One region of the Polaromonas sp. P1_E11 genome, then DNA from elsewhere that is predicted to be linked to it. Evidence: predicted binding sites of a transcription regulator. Region 1 holds the regulator's gene; the other holds the start of a gene.
The links. Region 1 encodes NrdR, which represses ribonucleotide reductase genes. Its sites were predicted from a motif close to CACNANATNTNGTG; they were not measured.
Positions count from the first base shown of each region.

Region 1 (7,602 bases):
GCCCGGCGCGCACCGCCACGCGGGCGATCTGCACTTTCCAGGGGGCGGATGAAGGCGTGTTTTTAGCTGAAGGTGCAGACGCCGGGGCGCCAGCCGAGGCCGCACCGGCAGGTGCCTGGGCTTGAATATCGGAAGAGTTTTGGCCTGCAGCCCTTTCTGGCTGTGCGCCGGCAGCTCCTTTTTTGGTAGCATCCGCCGCGCCAGGCGGCAGCAGATTCAGCCGCCCTGCCCGGTCCCTGGCGATGGACAGCGTGGGCGCTGTGAGCTCCACCGCAGACAGTTTGACGAACTGCTCCAGCGGGCGCACGTCGTCCATCGTGATCTGCAGGCGCTCAAACGCGAGCAAGTCCGCGCGCGCCGCCGGCAGGGCTTCGCTGTCGGCAGCGCGTTTGCCGGATGCACCGGGTTTTGCAGCCCGCGCCGGCGCAGCAGGTGCTTGCCCGGCCGTTTGTGCTGTCAGCACACGCACCTTTTCCGCCGTCACCGTCCCGGAAATCCGTACCACCGTGGCGGGCGTCTGCTCAAACGCGACTTTGGCGTCGGCATGCAGCACCGCGCTTTGCAGCCTGACGGGCAGGCTCGCCGGCCAGTACGCCAGGTAAGGGTTCAGGTCGAAACCGCGCAGCGTGAGGGTGGCGTCGGTTTTGTGGGTCTGGGCAAAGGGTGTGCCTTCGGCAGCGGTGTCAAAGCTGCTGCCGTTGAGCCTGAAGGCCAGGTGCGGCGAGGTTTTGACCTCTCGCTGCGATTTGAGGTTGCTCAGGAACGGAACCGACAGGCCCAGCTCCCGCAGTTCATGGGTCTTGCCGACCGACTGGTCGGTGAAGTCCATGCGCCCGCCGCTGACGACGATGTTGTAGACCGCGAACCGCGGCGGGTCGCCGGCAGGGGCGTCTGCGGGTGTTTTGAAGCGCTCCAGGATGTCGTCGATGTCGTAACGGCCCTCACCTTGATGGGTAAGAAACGCGACGGGTTCGTCCACCTGAACAGCGTCGGCCACCGGGGCGAGGCGCAGCAGGGACTCCAGTTCTGCATCTATATATAGGCGCTTGATGGAAAACTGGGGTGTTGCCTGGGAAGAGGCTGCCGAAACGCCACCCACAGGGCCGGCACGGGCGATGGCCAGATCGTGAAGAGTCAGTTCGAGCGACCAGGGCTTGAAGTTAACCTCGCCCACAGTGACCTGCCGGCCCAGCTTTTCAGAGGCGATCTTCTCCAGTTGGGATTTGAGGATGGGCGGTACGGCCGCATAGGCCAGCACCCACAACACCAGCAAGCTGCCCACCGCCCAGGCCGCGCGGCGCTGCCAGAGCGGCGACCGGCCCACGGCAGCCGCCCTGGCCGGCAGGGTTTTGCCGATTTCCTGCCAATTGGTCTCGCGCCAGTTGAATTTTCGCCATTTGTTCTTCAAATCTTTGATTGCCATAGGCGTCGAGTTTTTAGCGCCGGGGCCGTCAGGTCAATGATTTATTTGAAAAAGACGGTCAACCGAAGGGCATTGAAGCCCGTGAAAAGTGGCGCCCCCAAATGAAAAACCCCGGGCAGTTAGACCGACCGGGGTTGACGGCGGGCGTTTATGCTCATGCCGTCGGGGTTCCGCAAAGAAGAGAGTTATCGTCTCCAGTGCGATGAAAGCAAGTGATTGCTTCCAGATTTTCCGGGGTTGGTTACCCGGTTGATGCGTGAGTAAACACGCAATTGCAGGTTAAACCTCTGCCCGAATGGAGGCAAGACCATCTTTTCAATCACAGCGCGGGATGTGATTGCCGCTGCCTTTTTTGTGTGCTCCCAGGCAACCCAGGCCGGCCACAGGCGCCGATCCGGCGACTACATGCAACATGGAAAACGGCCTACAAGCGCAGCCGCGAAAGGCTGATCGCGCTTTTTAGAGGCAAAACTTAACTTAGAGCTCCATCTCAAATAAAGCCCGTAAACACCTTGATTCAGGCCGGTTTTGCCGGAAATCAAGGTTTTTATTTGACTTTTTGATATAAAGAATTGATTTGTTATTATTGACAGGTTATTAACCAACCCCATAGAATCCCGCCAGTCCCACGAATCCTAGGGACAACCCGAACCCGCTGCCCTATTCCTCAAAGAAGCCGGCAACGTCAAACAAGGGTCAACACCCAAAAGGCTTGCCTTGGTTTGATGGCGACCCAATCAAAGCCTGTCTGGCCCCCAAAGGCCTGCAAGCGTAGAAAGGAGTGCTATGACAGCGCTAGGACAATTCGGCCTTAACCTGAATGTCAACGCACACATCAAGAATGTGCGAAGCAGTGTTTCAAACATTGTTGACGACATCTCCCAAGGCTTTTTCGAGATTACCCACAACAGCTTCGCCCTTCTGGGCCTGGCGGTCGTATTTGCGGTGATCACCCTGACAGCCCGGCCCGACTTGCGTCAGGCCGGTGAATTCAAGCTCATGACCTGGCTGCAGCAGCGCCAGGAGGCCGCCATCGGTTTTACCGAGCCGGCCGCCATTGAGCGCGCCACGGCGTCCAACCCGAAAGACCTGCCCGCCCAACAGGCGGCAGTGGCCTACTGGCTGAGCAAGAAGTACGGCGTCGCGCCCGAGCCGCTGAGCGTGCTGGTGGCCGAGGCCTTCGAGATCGGCCAGAAAGCCAAGCTCGACCCCACCCTGATCCTGGCCATCATGGCGATCGAGTCCGGCTTCAACCCGTTCGCGCAAAGCCCGGTGGGCGCGCAGGGCCTGATGCAGGTCATGACCAAGGTGCACCACGACAAGTACGACAACTTCGGCGGCAAGCTGGCGGCGTTTGACCCGGTGACCAACCTGCGCGTCGGCGTCAAGGTGCTGCAGGAATGCATCGCCCGCGCCGGCTCCATCGAAGGCGGCCTCAAATACTATGTGGGCGCAGCCAACATGGACGACGACGGCGGCTACGCCGGCAAGGTGATGGGCGAACATGCTCGCCTGCTGGCTGTGGTGGCGTCTGCCTCCAAGCGCGGTGCGCCCTCGCCTTTCTTCACCACACCCGGTGGCTCGTCGCGCCCGGTGCCGGCCTCCCTGCCGGCCACACCCGACGCTGATGGCAAGACGCCTGACAAGGTGGCGCTGCTGAACCAGTCCTGATTCGGCCGCTTTGTGGGGCCTTTTCACCCCATCCACTGCCAAAAAGCCGGGCCGCTGCCAGCGCCCCGGCTTTTTGCTTTTCGGGCTGCAGGTGAAGAACCCCGGAGGCGGCAGGTTTTGGGCGCGCTCAGTTACACTAGCGAGGTGCGCAACTGGCGATAGGCTCAAGGTTTTCGCAACCATTGGAGCTGACGTGGGACACCACTGGGAAGCGCACCGCTGAAAGCCGTTGGGCCGAAGCGTTCAGCCGTTCGCCTGGGCAGCCCTTGTTTCATTCATTGAAGAGCAGGGACCACGTCTTTAAGGACTGCCATGTACCACCGCAACATCCTGGTTGAACAAACCGACCCCGAAATCTTCGCTGCCATCCAGGCTGAAAACGCCCGGCAAGAACACCACATCGAGCTGATCGCCAGCGAAAACTACGCCTCGCCCGCCGTCATGGCCGCGCAGGGCTCGCAGCTCACCAACAAATACGCCGAAGGCTACCCCGGCCGCCGCTACTACGGCGGCTGCGAGCACGTGGACGTGGCCGAGCAGCTGGCCATTGATCGCATCAAGGCCATCTTCGGCGCCGAGGCCGCCAACGTGCAGCCGCATTGCGGCGCATCGGCCAATGAGGCCGTGTTCCTGGCTTTCCTCAAGCCCGGCGACACCATCATGGGCATGAGCCTGGCCGAAGGCGGCCACCTGACGCACGGCATGGCCCTTAATATGAGCGGCAAGTGGTTCAACGTCGTCTCTTACGGCCTCAACGACAAGGAAGAGATCGACTACGACGCGATGGAGCGCAAGGCCCACGAGACCAAGCCCAAGCTGATCATCGCGGGCGCCTCCGCCTACAGCCTGCGCATCGATTTCGAGCGCTTCGCCAAGGTGGCCAAGGCCGTCGGCGCGATCTTCATGGTCGACATTGCCCACTACGCCGGCCTGGTGGCCGCAGGCGTGTACCCCAACCCGGTGCCGCACGCCGACATCGTCACCTCGACCACACACAAGAGCCTGCGCGGCCCGCGCGGCGGCATCATCCTGATGAAGGCCGAGCACGAAAAAGCCATCAACAGCGCCATCTTCCCCGGCCTGCAAGGCGGCCCGCTGATGCACGTGATTGCCGCCAAGGCCGTGGCCTTCAAGGAAGCCATGGCGCCCGAGTTCAAGGCTTACCAGCAGCAGGTCGTGAAGAACGCCCAGATCGTGGCCGACACCCTGACCCAGCGCGGCCTGCGCATCGTCAGCGGCCGCACTGAAAGCCACGTCATGCTGGTCGACCTGCGCGCCAAGGGCATCACCGGCAAGGAAGCCGAAGCCGTGCTGGGCAGCGCCCACATGACGATCAACAAGAACGCCATCCCGAACGACCCGGAAAAGCCGATGGTCACCAGCGGCGTGCGCATTGGCACCCCGGCCATGACGACGCGCGGCTTCAAGGACGAAGAAGCCCGCGCCACGGCCAACCTGATCGCCGACGTGCTCGACAACCCGCGCGACGGGGCCAACATCGAAGCGGTCCGCGCCAAGGTTCACGCCCTGACCAGCCGCTTCCCGGTCTACCGCTGATCATGACGGACAGCGCAGGCACTATGATTTTAATAGCTGCTTGCGCTCGTCCTGATTGGGCTGGAGGCCGATTTACACCTTTAAATTCAGGCCCAACCCCATGAAATGCCCGTTCTGCGGCCACCTTGAAACCCAGGTCGTGGAAACGCGGGTGGGCGAAGACGCCGAATTCATACGCCGCCGCCGCCAGTGCGGTGCATGCGAAAAGCGCTTCACAACCTATGAGCGGCCCGATGTCACCTTCCCGTCCATCGTCAAGAAGGACGGCAGGCGCATCGAATACAAGCGCAGCAAAGTCCTGGCGTCCCTGAACCTGGCGCTGCGCAAGCGGCCCGTCAGCACCGAGCAGGTCGACTCGGCGGTTGAACGCATCGAGGAAAAGCTCCTGAGCCTGGGGCTGCGGGAAGTGCCTTCCAACCGCATCGGCGAGCTCGTCATGCGTGAGCTCCGCAAGCTCGACAAGGTCGCCTACGTCCGCTTTGCGAGCGTCTACCGCAGTTTTGAGGATATTGACGAGTTCAAGACGCTGGTGGACGAGGTTCGACGGTAAGGGAAAACCCTGGCGCCGACAGGTGGCGTATTGGTCGCGATGGGCGGCAGCGATCTTTATGTAGGGCTTGCTTACACTGCGTAAATGAATCTTCACACATTGCGCATTGGTCGCCTTCAAAAAGGTTTCACGCTGATTGAAGTGCTGATCACCATGACGGTTCTGGGCGCTTTAATGGCCGTGGCGCTGCCCAACCTGAGATCCTTCATTGTCAGCAATCAGCTGTCCTCCAACGTGAACGGGTTTATAGGGCTGATTAACTACGCTCGCAGTGAAGCCCTCGTGCGGAATCAATCGGTGATCATTTGCCCTAAAGATAACGCCGCGAACACCTGCGTCTCCTCCCAGTTCTGGAACCAATATGAGATCCAGGTATTTGTGGACGTTGATGGCAGCGATACCCGAAACACCGGTGACATCCTGCTCAAAACCATACCTGCGATGGACGTAAATGGGACCGAAACCGCTTTCGTCAGGCCCGCAGGTGTTGGAAACATCAAGTTTGGGGCAGTCGGCATGTCGCAAACTGCTCACCGATTCGACATCCACGCAGTGGCAGCCTCAGATACTGCATACGAATTCAAGTATGGAAGATCTGTTTGCATAAGCAAGCCAGGACGCGTACGGGTTATCCCATATTCCGCCAGCCAATGTGACGCATTTTGACCATGACCTCACCATGAAACAGAAACAAAAAATCCAGTCGTTCCACCATCACGAGCGCGGCGCCACGCTGATTGAGGCGCTCGTCTCGATTCTGATCCTGTCGCTGGGCTTGTTAGGTCTTGCCAGTCTGCAGATGAACGCACTGGCGTATCAAAAATCGTCGTGGGCGACTCACCGGATTGCCGAACTGACGGGCGACATCAGTGAGCGCATCAGAGCGAACCCTCTTGGCGGGACCAATGGCTATTACGTCTATACCGCCAATTACACAACCGCCAAGACTGCCAGCCTCACCAGCAATAACTGCCGCACCTCGGGCGCGGCCTGCACGACAAAGCAGATTGCCGATGACGACTTATCGGCGTGGCTGGCAAAAGCTCAAGCGGCGCTTCCAGGCGGCGCAGTCAACCTTGAAGGTGCCAGCAGCACGGGATATGTCGTCACGGCCATGTATGTGGACAAGGAATTCATCAATTCCACCACGGGCGTCCTTCAGACCTCCACCGTCTGCACCAGCGCAACCAGTGGCATCGCCTGGCGAAACTGTTGCCCGGCCGCGGCGGCAGTCCCCGACGGAGTTCGGTGCTCCAGAACTGACATCATTCCATGAGTACAAGCATGCGCCCTATTCAAGCTTTACAAGGCTCCCGGCCGAGCCAAAACTCGGGATTGACACTGATCGAGTTAATGGTCGGTCTGGTGATCGGCCTTATTCTGTCAGTTGTTGCCTCATCAACTTATCTGTATTCCAAGCAAGCCTTTAATGCAGTCACTGAAAACTCGCAAATGGAGGAAAGTGGCCGGTTTGCGCTGAACCTGCTTGCAAGAAATATTCAAAGCGCCGGTTACGTTTCAATTGACCCCAAGGCCAATGGGCCGCAAGGTCCGAGCGATTTAAAAATCCGTGGTTGCGATTTTGGAATGACCAACCCCAAAACAGCAACCTCGACCACAGACCTGGCCTGTTTGGGCTCGACCCCGGCAGGCACCACACGGTCCGCCTCCATTGGCATCTTCTACGATACCGACGCGAACAACACATCCGGTGCAAAATTTCAGGGTTTCGATTGCCTGGGCAACGCGCCGGTCACTGTTGCAAGTATTCCTGCGGGTGGCAGCCCCACTTATGAAGTGCGGTCGTATTTCTTTATCTCCACCGCCACGGCCCAGACGCCCTACGGAACCACCACCATGGGACAGTTGAGCTGCGTCACCGACCCAACGACAGTGGCGGGGGCCACGGCGACATTCCAGGCACAACCGCTCATCCCCGGTGTCCACCAGATGGCCATAACGTACTTGACGCCATCCACCATAGACAAAAATGCGGCTCAAGCCGGAAACACGGCCGCAACCATCGAAGCCGCGGGAACCTGGGCGCAGGTAGTTGCTGTGGAGGTATGCGTGCTGACCAAATCCATTCAGGCGTCGGGCAATGACACGGCGACGCAGGTCACGGACTGTTACGGAAACAGTTTTACGCCGCCGCCCTCACAGAGTTTTAGACGGTTTACAAGCATTGTGAACTTAAGAAACAGGACGCCAGCATGAAGAGTTCTCATCATTTTCGTTGGGACATGCCGCCACGCACCCCCAATCAACGGGGAATATCGCTGGTCATTGTCATGATCTTTCTGGTGATTCTGAGTGCCCTCGGAGTTACCGCAATGCAAAGCTCAACCTTCTCGTCAAGGATTGCTCGAAATGAATCCGACCGCAATCTGGCCTTTCAGGC
Region 1 covers NZ_JBFUBA010000002.1:315,886-323,487, forward strand. The annotation lists gene AC1D11_RS08930 (DUF748 domain-containing protein) at 1-1,423, opposite strand, end outside; gene AC1D11_RS08935 (lytic transglycosylase domain-containing protein) at 2,210-3,094, shown strand; ZMP/ZTP riboswitch at 3,233-3,362, shown strand; gene glyA (serine hydroxymethyltransferase) at 3,407-4,651, shown strand; gene nrdR (transcriptional regulator NrdR) at 4,752-5,201, shown strand; gene AC1D11_RS08950 (GspH/FimT family pseudopilin) at 5,286-5,867, shown strand; gene pilV (type IV pilus modification protein PilV) at 5,881-6,477, shown strand; gene AC1D11_RS08960 (PilW family protein) at 6,474-7,418, shown strand; gene AC1D11_RS08965 (pilus assembly PilX family protein) at 7,415-7,602, shown strand, end outside.

Region 2 (7,602 bases), 710 kb from region 1:
GCTACCTTCTTGGCTGCTGGCTTTTTCGCTGGCGATTTTTTCGCAGCTGGCTTCTTAGCCGCTACTTTTTTCGCTGGAGCTTTTTTAGCCGGAGCTTTTTTCGCTGCTGCTTTTTTCGCAGGAGCCTTCTTAGCCGCTACTTTTTTCGCAGGGGCTTTCTTTGGAGCAGCTTTTTTAGCCGCAGTTTTTTTCGCAGTTGCCATAGTTTTCTCCTTGATCACGTTGCAAAGAGCACTTCACGGTTGGAGTACGTAAAGCGATTCACGGCGTTGGGCCCCGGATAAACCGGTCCCAGCGCCGCGAACACAGGAGCAATGCCCAACGCGCACTCTTCGGTGCTGTCATTGGTCATTGCAATTCTTGAAATCATTGGTCGCTTGTCTCGCGTATTTTTCTTGTCAATCAATCCCAGGAAAGGGCACCACCGGACTGGTACTCGATCACACGGGTTTCAAAAAAGTTACGCTCTTTTTTCAGGTCGATCATTTCGCTCATCCATGGGAACGGATTCTCCTCGTTGGGGAAGAGAGTTTCAAGTCCGATCTGCGTGGCGCGGCGATTGGCAATGTAGCGGAGGTAGCCTTTGAACATGGACGCATTGAGGCCGAGCACGCCGCGCGGCATGGTGTCTTCGGCATAGCGGTATTCCAGTTCGACGGCTTTCATGAACAGGGCTTTGATCTCGGCTTTGAATTCTGCGGTCCAGAGATGGGGGTTTTCCAGTTTGAGCTGGTTGATCAGGTCGATACCGAAGTTGCAGTGCATCGACTCGTCACGCAGGATGTACTGGTACTGCTCGGCGGCACCTGTCATTTTGTTCTGGCGGCCCAGGGCCAGAATCTGTGTGAAGCCCACGTAGAAGAACAGGCCTTCCATCAGGCAGGCAAACACGATCAGCGACTTGAGCAGGGTCTGGTCGGCCTCGGTGGTGCCGGTCTTGAAGTGGGGGTCGGAGATCACTTCAATGAAAGGAATCAGGAACTGGTCCTTGTCCTTGATGGATTGCACTTCGTTATAGGCGTTGAAGATTTCGGCTTCGTCCAGGCCCAGCGATTCAGTGATGTACTGATAGGCATGGGTGTGGATGGCCTCTTCAAAAGCCTGGCGCAGCAGGAACTGGCGGCATTCGGGTGCTGTGATGTGGCGGTAAGTGCCCAGCACGATGTTGTTGGCGGCCAGCGAGTCGGCGGTCACGAAGAAACCCAGGTTGCGCTTGACCAGGCGGCGTTCGTCTTCGGTCAGGCCGTTCGGGTCTTTCCAGAGCGCGATGTCGCGTGTCATGTTCACTTCCTGCGGCATCCAGTGGTTGGCGCAGGTGGCGAGGTATTTTTCCCAGGCCCACTTGTATTTGAACGGCACCAGCTGGTTGACGTCGGTCTGACCATTGATGATGCGTTTGTCGGAGGCCTTGACGCGTTGCGCCTTGGCGGGTGCAGCGGCAGGCGTAGAAGGTGCTGCAGCTTGCACAGGTGTGAACGCGCCGTCGTTGAGCATGCGCACTTGCGCCTGGGGCTGCTCGGCAGTGTTCAAAGAAAGAGGCGGAAGTTCCATCGAGCGGCCTTCAGGCAAGCCGCTGTTGTGAGATGTTTGCAAAGATGGTTTGACTTCTTCGTCCCAGGTCAACATAGAGGTTTCCAATACTTTGGGATTATGAAAGCAGCGATACAAAATGAAAAGTGTTCATTCACATCGCTACAAAATTGTGTTGCTCAATTACATCGAATCGTGCGATGAAGCTCAGCGCACGATTCGACTTTTTATTGGCAGGCCTCGCAACCGGGGTCATCGATTGCGCAGAACTTGATGTCGGTCGCAGGTGATGCACTCATCTGGGCCTGAGCTGCAGCGGCGGCCGCTTCAAGCGCGCTCATGCCGCCGCCCGAAGTTGCCGTGCCGGAAGAAACCGAGTTCATTTTTCCGGCCGTCACAGTCGACTTCTCGGCATGAGTAGCGCTTTGCGTGCGCAGGTAGTAAGTCGTCTTGAGGCCCCGCAGCCAGGCCAGTTTGTAGGTGTCGTCGAGCTTTTTGCCCGAAGCGCCCGCCATATAAATGTTGAGCGACTGTGCCTGATCAATCCACTTCTGGCGGCGCGCTGCCGCTTCGACAATCCAGGAAGTTTCAATCTCAAACGCCGTGGCGTAGAGCGCCTTGACGTCCTGCGGCACGCGATCGATCGGACGCAGGGAGCCGTCAAAGTGCTTCAGATCCACCACCATCACGTCGTCCCACAGCCCGAGGCGCTTCAGGTCGCGGACCAGGTAGTGGTTGATGACCGTGAATTCGCCGGACAGGTTGGACTTGACCGACAGGTTGCCGAAGCAGGGTTCGATACAGGCATCCACCCCGATGATGTTGGAGATGGTGGCTGTGGGCGCAATGGCCACGCAGTTGGAATTGCGCATGCCGTCTTTGGCAATCTTCTTGCGCAAGGCGTCCCAGTCAAGGCTGGCGGAGCGGTCGACTTCCACATAGCCACCGCGCTGCTCGGCCAGCATGTCCAGCGTGTCCAGCGGCAGGATGCCCTTGTCCCAGAGTGAGCCTTTGTACGTGGCGTACTTGCCGCGCTCTTTGGCCAGTTCGGTCGACGCCCAATAGGCGTGGTAGCAGACGGCTTCCATGGACTTGTCGGCGAACTCGACGGCTTCCTGGGAAGCATAGGGAACACGCAGTTCATACAGGCAGTCCTGGAAACCCATGATGCCCAGGCCCACAGGGCGATGGCGCATGTTGGAATCACGGGCCTTTTTGACGGCGTAGTAGTTGATGTCGATCACGTTGTCCAGCATGCGCATGGCCGTGGTGATGGTCTTTTTAAGCTTCTCGTGGTCGACTGCGCCGTCTTTCAAGTGCTGGACGAGGTTGACCGAGCCCAGGTTGCAGACAGCGGTTTCGGTGTCGCTGGTGTTGAGGGTGATCTCGGTGCACAGGTTGGACGAATGCACAACGCCGGCATGCTGCTGCGGCGAGCGCACGTTGCAGGCGTCCTTGAAGGTGATCCAGGGATGGCCGGTTTCAAACAGCATGGACAGCATCTTGCGCCACATGTCGGTGGCCTGCAGCTTGCGGGATGGCTTGATCTCGCCGCGCTCGGCCTTGGCTTCGTAGGCGGTATAGATCTTTTCGAAGTCTTTGCCGAACTTGTCGTGCAGGTCGGGCGTGTCGGAGGGCGAGAACAGCGTCCAGCTGCCCTTTTCCATCACGCGGCGCATGAAGAGGTCGGGAATCCAGTTGGCGGTGTTCATGTCGTGCGTACGGCGGCGGTCGTCGCCGGTGTTCTTGCGCAGTTCCAGGAACTCTTCAATATCCAGGTGCCAGGTTTCCAGGTAGGCGCAGACGGCGCCCTTGCGCTTGCCTCCCTGGTTAACCGCCACGGCGGTGTCGTTGACGACTTTGAGGAAAGGCACAACGCCTTGTGATTCGCCGTTGGTGCCCTTGATATGAGCGCCCAGGGCGCGCACAGGCGTCCAGTCATTGCCCAGGCCGCCGGCAAATTTGGACAGCAGGGCGTTTTCCTTGATGGCGTCGTAGATGCCGCCCAGGTCGTCGGCGACGGTCGTCAGGTAGCACGACGACAGCTGCGAGCGCAGGGTGCCGGCGTTGAACAGGGTGGGCGTGCTCGACATGAAGTCGAAGGACGACAGGATTTCGTAGAACTCGATCGCGCGCTCTTCACGGTTGATCTCGTTGAGCGACAGGCCCATGGCCACGCGCATAAAGAAAGCCTGTGGTAGCTCAATGCGCTGCTTGCGCACGTGCAGGAAATAGCGGTCAAACAGGGTTTGCAGGCCGAGGTAGTCGAATTTCAGGTCGCGCTCGGGCTTGAGCGCGGCTCCCAGGCGGGTCAGGTCGAACTGCTGGAGCTTTTCGTCGAGCAACTCGTTTTGCACGCCCTTGGCGATGAACTGCGGAAAATACTCGGCGTAGCGAATCGCCATGTCTTCCTGGCTGACTTCTTCACCCAGCACTTCGCGGCGGATGGTGTGCATCAGCAGGCGTGCGGTGGCGTAGGTGTAGTCAGGGTCTTTCTCGATCAGGGTGCGCGCTGCCAGGATGGACGCCTTGTAGACCTCGTCAATGGGCACACCGTCATAGAGGTTGCGCATGGTTTCCGCAACGATCGGGTCGGGCTTGATATCCGCGCCCAGGTTGGCGCAGGAGGCTTCAATCAACGCCTGCAGGTTGCGAATGTCCAGCGCGACGCGGTTGCCGCGGTCGGTCACATGGATCAGCGGTGCCGCGGGCGCCTGGGTTTGCGGCTGGCGTGCGCGCTCCTGCGTGCGCTTTTCGCGGTACAGCACGTAAGCGCGGGCAATCTCGTGGTGGCCGCCGCGCATCAGGCCCAGCTCGACCTGGTCCTGCACGTCTTCTATATGAAAGGTTCCACCGCCTGGGCGCGAACGCATCAGGGCGCGGATGACCGCCTGGGTCAGGCCGTCAACCGTTTCTCGGACGCTGGCCGAAGCCGCACCCTGCGTGCCATGCACGGCCAGGAAAGCCTTCATCATGGCCACGGCGATCTTGTTGGGTTCGAACGGCACCACACCGCCATTGCGGCGGATGATCTGGTAATGGGCGAGCGGGTTGCTTTGCGCGTTGGTATCGCCGGTTGCTGGGTTGCTTGCCAGAACGCTCGACGTGACGGGCACCGCGTGTTGTGCAGTTTGCATGACTTCCTCTTTGCTTTGTTTTATGGTGGTTTGATGCGCTGTTCGGGGTCTCTGGATACATTGAGGTATTGCACAGGTCTATCAACCTGCTCCTTCATTTCCTGACCCGAATTACATCAAACTGAATTAGGGCTTAGACACTATACCTAGGGTATGGAGGGAATACAAGCCACTACAGGTAGTGTATCGCTGACTAAATGCACCGTTACGTTTTGTGGCTTTTTGGGCCCCATTCCAGACGACTCGATCAGGGCTTGATGGCGGCTCGTTCAACTTCGCTGAAAGCCTGATGCCATCAGGCTTGCGAAGCTGATGCAGCGCTGTGGCGCGACTTTTCGCGGGCTTTTGGTTGGGAGCGCCGGTCGCTGCTGGCGCGGTAAAAATAACCGGAAATTTCGACAGCGAGACGCACCGCAATGGTGAGCGCGTCAGGGTGCGCTGGTCACATGATTTCGGGAAAACACCTAGCTGGTGACGACAGCGATTTTTGCAGCAGAGGCCAGTTGAAGCCAGGGCCCGGGTCCTGCTTGCGGCCGGGTGCAATGTGCTCGTGCCCGGCGATATGCTCGATGGGATAGCGCTGCAAAAGCGAGGCGCATAGCCCGGTCAGGGTTTCATATTGGGACGCTTCAAAGGTATCCCCTTCAAGGCCTTCCAGTTCAATGCCGATGGAATCGTCGTTGCAGTTGGTGCGTCCGCGGTAGCTGGATTCCCCGGCATGCCAGGCACGGTCGTCACCGCTCACAAATTGCCACAGCGCGCCGGTTCGGGCGATGAAAAAGTGCGATGAAACCTGCAGGCCGCGAATGCCCTGAAAGTAAGCGTGTGCCTCCCAGTCGAGCTGGTTGGTGAAAAGGCGCTGGACGTTGTCATTGCCGAACTCACCTGGCGGCAGGCTGATGGAGTGGATGACGATCAGGTCGATTTGCGTACCGGGAGGGCGTGGGCCAAAGTTGGGCGAAGCCAGTGCGCGTGCATAGCGGTACCAGCCGTTTTGCCACAAAGGCCGGGGAAGGGCATTGGGCCTTTCAGGCGGGGTCATCGGCAGGGTCAAGTCCGTCGGCCAGGTCGTCATTGCCCGGCGTGGCGATATTCAGGCGTGCAATGCGGTAGCGGATCTGCCGCAGGCTCAAACCCAGCCTCGCGGCGGCGGCCGTGCGATTGAAGCCGGTTTCCAGCAAAACCTTGGTCAGGATGTTTCGCTCTTGCCCATCCAGGTAATCCTGCAGGTTTTCCGGGACGGGGACATGTTCTTCGGCCGGCGCATCAAAATGCAGTGCGCTTCCTTCGCCGAGCGCCACCGCCCGGTGCAGGATGTTTTCCAGCTCCCTGACATTGCCGTTAAAGGGCCTGGACTGCAGCTGTTCCATCACGGCGTCCGTCAACTCGGGCATCTTGAACCCGGACTCCTGGCAGATTCTTGACAGCAGGGCAGTGCAGAGTGCCGGCAAATCCTCCCTGCGTTCGCGCAGGGCCGGCACGGCAATTTCAATCACGTTGAGCCGGTAATAAAGATCCTGGCGGAATGTCCCTTCCTGGGCTTCCGCCGCCAGGTTTTTGTGTGTTGCGCTGACGATGCGCACGTCCACGGTATCTTCTTGCGGCGAACCCAGCGGCCTGACGGTGCGCTCCTGGATAGCGCGCAGGAGTTTGGATTGCATGGCCAGCGGCAGGTCGCCGATTTCATCGAGAAACAGGGTTCCGCCCTTGGCTGCCTGGAAGTAGCCTTGCCGGTCCTGCGCTGATCCGGTATAGGCACCCTTGCGTGCACCGAAAAACTCCGCTTCGAGGAGGTTCTCGGGTATGGCGCTGCAATTGACGGCGACAAAAGGCCCTGCCGCACGGTGGCTGCAGCCGTGTACGGCGCGTGCAACCAGCTCCTTGCCGGTGCCCGACTCCCCCTGAATGAGGACGGGCGCCATGCTCCCCGCCACCTTGACGATACGCGACTTGACGGCGCGCATGACGGCCGATTCACCCACCAGTTTTTGCAGAATCTGGGCGCCGTCCCCGGTTTTTTTCTGGCCGGAGGCAGAGGTCCCGTGTTCCGGTGCACTTCGATCGCTTTTGGCCTGTTGTGCCGGATGCTTGGCGCCCTGCACAGCTGATGCCACCACACTGCGGAACTGTTTGAGGTCGACCGGTTTCGTGAGGTAGTCAAACGCGCCGGCCTTGAGGGCTTCTACCGCATTTTCGGCCGAGCCGTGGGCCGTAATCACCACGCACCGTTCGGGTCTTTGCTGATCTACCATGTCGCGCAGCAATTCGAGGCCAAGGCCGTCTGGCAGGCGCATATCGGTGATCACGGCATCAAAGTGATGCGCCTTGAGCTGTTCGCGGGCCTGCAGCAGGTCACCGGCCGCCTCCACCCGATACCCTTCCCTGAGCAGCGTGAGCTCATACAGGGTGCGCAAATCCGGTTCATCGTCAATGACAAGGATGCGTGCCTGCTGGGAAACGGGAATGGGGGTGTTCATGGTTTTCAGGTTGGCATTGTGGCAAAAGAAGCCGCAGGCAAGGTCACAGACGGGCCGGAAGGTGCGAATATGACAAAAAATTCGTTTCCATCAACGCCGCTGCGCTGCACGCGCTGGTAGCCGATCAGGGCGCCATAGCGTTCGCACAATTCACGGCAGATGTACAGGCCCAATCCGCTGGAGCGGCTTTCAGAGGAGAAAAATGGCTCGAACAGGTGTGTCTGCACGGTTTGCTCCATGGGCTGGCCATCGCTCCATACAGACAGACGGGCCTGCCCCGGCGTAACAAGCTGGGTGGAGACTTCAATCGCCTGCGAAGACGTGCTGGCATAGCGCAGGGCGTTGTCCAGGAGGTTGACCATGAGGCGGCGCAAATGCTCGGGCTCAAAGCACACAACGGCGTTACCCGAATCTGCCGTGATCTTCATGCGTTGGGATGCCGCAGTCTGCCCTGCCCA
Region 2 covers NZ_JBFUBA010000002.1:1,025,480-1,033,081, reverse strand. The annotation lists gene AC1D11_RS12405 (histone H1-like DNA-binding protein) at 1-203, opposite strand, end outside; gene AC1D11_RS12400 (hypothetical protein) at 218-352, opposite strand; gene AC1D11_RS12395 (ribonucleotide-diphosphate reductase subunit beta) at 403-1,626, opposite strand; gene AC1D11_RS12390 (ribonucleoside-diphosphate reductase subunit alpha) at 1,758-4,667, opposite strand; gene ampD (1,6-anhydro-N-acetylmuramyl-L-alanine amidase AmpD) at 5,110-5,709, opposite strand; gene AC1D11_RS12380 (sigma-54-dependent transcriptional regulator) at 5,696-7,144, opposite strand; gene AC1D11_RS12375 (sensor histidine kinase) at 7,150-7,602, opposite strand, start outside.
Region 2: the regulator NrdR is predicted to act here: its motif matches at 4,838-4,851, upstream of AC1D11_RS12390 (ribonucleoside-diphosphate reductase subunit alpha).